DNA from 2 places in the Dorea sp. YH-dor226 genome. Region 2 is predicted to be linked to the other one. Evidence: riboswitches for the same ligand, from Rfam matches in the RefSeq annotation. Region 2 holds a riboswitch; the other holds the start of a gene.
What was found. Region 2 has a riboswitch for thiamine pyrophosphate ahead of thiS (sulfur carrier protein ThiS). Riboswitches for the same ligand answer to the same signal wherever they lie in the genome.
Positions count from the first base shown of each region.

Region 1 (3,225 bases), on a different contig from region 2:
CTACTTCCTTTCGTCTTTCGCATTAATTTTATAAAGCGACATAAGGTGGTGCCCCCAATCTGCCGCATGTAGACCGTCAGATCTCTTTCCAGAAATCTTCAGCCATCCGCAGATCTGCATAATAACGATCTGCAGTTTTCTTTATCTCTTCCTGATCGTCATCGCTGAACCTGTCATATACAGCTACCGTATGGAATCCGGCTTTTTTTGCTGTCCGGATCGCATGCAGCACATCTTCAAACACACAGGTATCCCCTGGCTTTGTTCCCAGATACTCTGCAGCTTTCTGATAGACAAGCGGCTGACTTTTTCCGACGCCCACTTCGGAACAGGTAAAGATTCTTTCAAAATAATGTGCAATCCCAAGTCTTTGGAATGCCGCGTCGATATGATCTCTTTCACTTGAAGTAGCAATCACCATCGGGATCTTTCTTTGCCTCATCTCTTCCAGAAATTCCTCCACGCCATGCTTTAGAGGCGCTTCATAATAATAAAAATCCCGAACTGTATGAAGGACTCCTTCTATTATCTGATTCACGCTCTGACTCAGATGGTAATTCTCTTTCATATAGCAGGCAGCTTCTTCCACCGTCATCGGGAACAGAAGTTTACTTAATCCTGGTTCCGGCTCGATCCCCTGATTCTTAAGGTAGCGGACTCCCACCTCTTCCCAGATCTCCATGGAATCCAGAAGTGTTCCGTCCACATCAAATACAGCTCCTTTTATCATGCTTCCACCATTTCTTTTGTCAATAATTTTAATTCTTTTGTCGCGTTTTTTATATCTTTTTGTGCGAATATTGCACTGATTACGGCAATTCCGCATATTCCGGTGCCCGCAAGTTCTGAAACATTTTCCTTACTGATACCACCAATTGCAATCACCGGAATGCTCACAGCATCGCAGATCGCTTTCAGAGTCTCATGACTTACGTCTGCTGCATCCGCTTTGGAATCTGTATGAAAAACCGCTCCAACACCCAGATAATCCGCACCTCTTTTTTCTGCCAGTAATGCCTGCTCAACAGTCTGTGCAGATACTCCGATGATCTTATCCGGTCCAAGCTTTGCACGGACATCTCCGGCTTCCATATCACTCTGTCCCACATGGACACCATCCGCATCCATTGCCAGCGCAATATCCACATTATCATTGATCACAAAAGGAACCTGATAGCGTCTGCATAATTCCTTGATCTCTTTTGCCTCTTCCAGAAACTTCTCTTCATCCAGTTCCTTCTCTCTCAGCTGTACGAACGTTGTCCCGCCTTCCAGCGTCTTCTCCACCTGGCTGTAAAGAGTTTCTCCATTCAGCCAGTGACGATCTGTCACTGCATATAATAGCAGGTCCTTCTTATCGCACTTCATATTTCGCACCTTCTTCCAGCGTTCTGGCATCCATATTGTAGATTGCGTCAATAATGCGGTTGCGGTATGTTGAATTACCGTCACCTTCCTGCATTCTGCTCCATCCGATCTCTCCTGCCAGCCCCATCGTACATACAGCTGCCGCTGCTGCCTCCAGCTTATTCTGAGGATTTGCCACTACAAATGCCGTCATCATACCCGACAGCTGACATCCTGTTCCGGTAATTTTGCCCATCTCCGGACGACCATTGCGGATGACGAAGCACCGGTCTTTGTCACCGACCAGATCAATTGCTCCGGTAATCGCCACGATGCATCCTGCTTTTTTCGCAAACTCTTTTACGAATGCAACAGCGCTGTCAAGGGTATCTTCCGTTACTGCATCGGCTACATCCGCATCTACACCTTTTGTTGTTCCACTTCCCTGTACCAGCGTCTTGATCTCTGAGATATTGCCTCGAATCACATCGAACTGAATCTCATCCATTAATTTTATGGCTGTACTGGTACGAAGTGCACTTGCTCCGGCACCAACAGGATCCAAAAGGACAACATGTCCCAGTTCATTGGCTTTCTTTCCCGCCACAAACATTCCTTCGATACTTCTCTGATCTAAAGTTCCAATATTGATATTCAATCCTCCACAGATCGATGTAATATCAGCCACATCCTCCGGCTCATCTGACATGATCGGACTTCCGCCGCAGGCCAGCAGCACATTCGCAACGTCATTTACCGTCACATAATTCGTAATATTATGCACCAGTGGTACTGTGCTTCTTACATTTTCAATACAATTTCCCAGCATCATCCATTCCTCCTTATTTGCTTTTATTATTTGAGTTCAAAAAACGGATATGCCGTCACAGGCATATCCGTCATTCCATACACGATATTTCCCTACGTTGGCATTATCCAAATCAGGTCTATGGGTCAAGGCACATTCAGCCTACTCTCAGCCGGATCATGTACCGGCTCCCCGTTCTGGTTCATATACAGTATTCATTATACTACTTCTGAGACATTTTGCAAATTCATTCTGATATTTCTTTCGAATTTAGCGTTTCGCGGTTTTCTGTTTTTATTTTTCTCGTCCGGATAAAATAATAAACAATCAGCAGTATCATGGATGCGATTCCGGAGATCGGATAAGAGAGCATCACAACCTCCAGCGTATGATGCTTTGGAAGCACCAGAAGTATCCACGGAACACGCACCAGGAAAACACCCGCCAGATTGATGGCAGTCGGTATCGCTGCATCCCCCAGTCCTCTGAGCGCCCCTGAAGGGATCTCCATAAACACAAATAAAATATAGATCGGGACAAGGTAATGAATCATATATACACCGATATCAATCACATTTCCATCCGTTACAAACAGATGGAACATCGGCCGGCAGAACCAGAGGAGCATCATCTGTGCCGCACCGCAGACGATCAGCGCCAGACCCAGGCATATTTTTATACTTTGGAAGACACGTTTCATCTTTCCCGCTCCATAATTCTGCCCCACAAACGTTGTGACAGTCGCTCCAAATGCGCTGCAGACCGTCCAGAAGATCATATCCATCTTATTATATGCGGCCCATGCCGCTGCTGTATCCGTTCCAAAACTGTTGATAGCAGTCTGCAATATGATGCCGGTTACCCCGGAAATACAAAACTGCAGCCCTCCCGGAAGTCCTACCCGAAGTTCTTCCCATAAAATTTTCCTGTCAATCCCGATCCTTGCCGGTACCAGTTTCATATCAGGATAAGAATTCATCAGTGTGTTCGCGACAATCAACGCACAGACAGCCTGTGATATGACAGTTGCAATCGCCGCTCCTGCAATCCCCAACTGAAAAAACACTACA
Region 1 covers NZ_JBDOHS010000002.1:50,209-53,433, forward strand. Annotated here, with positions in the region: gene ABE547_RS02055 (HAD family phosphatase) at 77-730, opposite strand; gene thiE (thiamine phosphate synthase) at 727-1,368, opposite strand; gene thiM (hydroxyethylthiazole kinase) at 1,355-2,176, opposite strand; TPP riboswitch at 2,248-2,360, opposite strand; gene ABE547_RS02070 (MATE family efflux transporter) at 2,403-3,225, opposite strand, start outside.
Region 1: linked by a shared signal. The riboswitch ahead of thiM (hydroxyethylthiazole kinase) and the one ahead of thiS (sulfur carrier protein ThiS) in region 2 are both predicted to bind thiamine pyrophosphate.

Region 2 (3,225 bases):
GGAATACAGTGACATAATCAGCACCGCATTCGTGAAGATAGGCATATTCATCGGAATTGACCGGATAGATCTCAAGGCCGATGACTTTGAAGTATTTCCTTGCAATCCTGCAGGCTTCTCCAATGTATTCAACCGTAGATTTGATGCGGCTTTCTCCTGTCAGTATCAGGATCTCCTGAAGCCCGGTTTTTGCGATTGCAGCCATTTCTTTTTCGATTTCATCAGGCTTTAACTGTGCTCGGTTGATCTTGTTGTGGCAGTTGAAGCCGCAGTAGATACAATAATTTTCACAGTAATTGGCAATATAGAGCGGTGTAAACATATAGATACTGTTGCCGAAGTGTTTTCGTGTCTCAATTCTTGCTGCCTGTGCAATGTCTTCCAGAAGTGGAAGTGCGGCAGGAGAAAGGAGGGCGGCAAAATCTTCCGGTGTCTTCGCGTCATGTGCAAGTGCACGTCTGACATCCGCTTCTGTATATTTGTCGTAATCATACGCATCCATGGCAGAGATTACCTGATCCATGATATCGGATTCCAGAGCTTCCATTCCGGGAAGATAGGTCATATGGTCGATGCGGTTCTTTTTCTGATCTTCCAGAATTTCTTTATTTAAAATGCTTTCATTGATATGTTCCTTTTCCATGAATGAATGCCTCCTAATCCTGTAAAAATCCAGTCAGTGGAGAAGAAGCACTGGCGCCTTTTTCGATGGTGCGACCCAGACCTGACAGGTAAGCGCTTCTTCCGGCTTCGATGGCTTTCTTAAATGCTTCGGCCATGACAGGAATGTCACCGGCGGTTGCGATCGCTGTATTGGCCATGACTGCAGCTGCACCCATTTCCATGGCTTCACATGCCTGAGAAGGGCGACCGATGCCCGCATCTACAATGATTGGAAGGTCAATCTCATCGATCAGAATCTGAATGAAATCCTTTGTGCTAAGACCCTTATTGGAACCGATCGGAGCACCAAGCGGCATGATGCAGGCAGCACCGGCATCGCGGAGTGCTCTTGCAGCATTCAGATCCGGATACATGTATGGCATCACAACGAAGCCTTCTTTTGCAAGGATTTCGGTTGCTTTGATGGTTTCATAATTATCCGGAAGCAGATATTTGGAATCGTGAATCACTTCAATTTTTACAAAATTACCACAGCCGACTTCACGTGATAGTCTTGCGATACGTACCGCTTCTTCTGCGTTTCTTGCACCGGAAGTGTTCGGGAGCAGAGTGACATTGTCCGGAATATAATCCAGAATATTGGCAAGTCCGCCTTCATTGGCGCGACGAAGAGCTAGAGTGATGATCTGCGTCTCCGCTTTTTCAATACATGCTTTTACCAGCTCCAGGGAGAATTTTCCGGAGCCGAGGATAAAACGAGAGGTGAATTCGTGACCTCCCAGGATCAGTTTGTCTTCGTTTTGGTTCATAATAATTACCTTCTTTCTTGTGTTGTTATATATCTTCTTCGCCCAGGATCAGGCGTGTGATCATATTTGCCTCATGGGAGGCACAGATGGCAACTCTCGGGGCCATCAGACCGTTCCCCCGGGAGGGTTCCGTAACCTGATCTCCGCACAGGTAGAAGTTCTTTGTGATTCTTCGGGTGCGGATTGTGTTGCTGCTTTCGTATCCGGCCATTCCGGAGGCTGATACCAGCTTTTTCTCCGGGAAATGTTCCAGAATGCCATTGACCAGCATGGCTTTTGCCTCGGGATTGTCAAATGCCTCGCAGATAATATCATTTTCCCGGAAAAGATCTGCCAGGTTCTCTTCTGTTACTTTTACACAGTCGGTGTGGATATCCAGATAGGGATTGATGTCCAGAAGCAGGGATTTCAGCGCGTCTGTCTTGTATAATCCAATATGCCGGGTAAAGTACTGCTGTCGGTTCAAGTTGGTAATATCTACCACATCAAAATCAATCAGATGCAGGTGACCGACCCCGATTCGTGCCAGAGAATATGCGATGTTGGAACCAAGACCGCCAAGTCCGGCGATCGCTACATTTCCTTTGGAGAGAAGCGACTGTATCCTGGGACTGTGGCGTTCATTCAGTGCCGCGTTGATCTGTTCGCGGGTAAGTTTCTGTTCTGTCATGACTTCTAGCCTCCTCCTACAAAGCTTACGATCTCCATACTGTCTCCGTCCTTCAACATGGTGTCAGAGTACTGGTATTTGGGGAGAATCTCGCCGTTTAATTCGATTGCGATACGATTGATCTGATATTGGTTCTGTGCGAGATAATCAGAGACTGTCATCGGTAATTCCAGAACAGTTTCACGTCCGTTAATGGTAACCATAGATGTCCTCCTTTCTGCAGATTAGCAGTTAAGTGTTTCAGTTTATACCGTTGCAGGTAGAAAAAAGAGTTCACGAAGTAATACACCCGTGGTGGTGCACCCCTTCATGAACTCTCGTTCACTCTCAACTAATCCGGTATTAAAATGTAAACTCCTGGTTGGAATCACCAGTAGATGATACAAAAAGGGAGATACCAAAGTACCTCCCGCAATTTCTCTACGTTCCTACGTTGGCATTATCCAAATCAGGTATATGGGTCGAAGTTCTCAACTTCCTCTCAGCCTAGTACATAAGCTCCCCTGTTCAATTTACATGTTTAAGTATAAAAAGATTATGAAGAAATGTCAATCTTTATTTAGAAAATCTGGAATTTGTTGTAAAATAAAAATAACTGACAAGTTATTATTCATGGAAAGAAAGGAATGATGTGAGATGATAAATATAAAAAAAGAAAAATGTATTGGATGTGGAGCCTGTGTAAAAGACTGTCTGGGGAAAGCAATCAAGTTGATTGACGGTAAGGCGGATTACGTCCGTAACTGTATGCATTGCGGGCATTGTGTGGCAATCTGTCCGGTGGGTGCAGTTTCCATTCCGGGATATGATATGGAAGATGTAGAAGAGTACGAAAAAGATACCTTCACAGTTCAGCCTGAGAACTTCCTCCGTGCAGTAAAGTTCAGAAGAAGTATCCGAAATTTTAAAGATGAGCCGATTGAGCGGGAGAAGATGGAGCGGATCCTGGATGTTGGACGATACACACCGACGGCAAAGAACCGTCAGGAATGCCGTTTTATCTTGGTCCAGAATCAGTTGGAAGAATTTAAAGAACTGGTATGGAAAGAGATGCCGAATATTGTCGAGAAACTTAAAACAGACAATCCGGAGTATGCAAGAGTGTTTGAGTTGTTTTATCTC
Region 2 covers NZ_JBDOHS010000011.1:17,790-21,014, forward strand. Annotated here, with positions in the region: gene thiH (2-iminoacetate synthase ThiH) at 1-643, opposite strand, end outside; gene ABE547_RS10370 (thiazole synthase) at 657-1,433, opposite strand; gene thiF (sulfur carrier protein ThiS adenylyltransferase ThiF) at 1,459-2,103, opposite strand; gene thiS (sulfur carrier protein ThiS) at 2,109-2,306, opposite strand; TPP riboswitch at 2,511-2,618, opposite strand; gene ABE547_RS10385 (nitroreductase family protein) at 2,740-3,225, shown strand, end outside.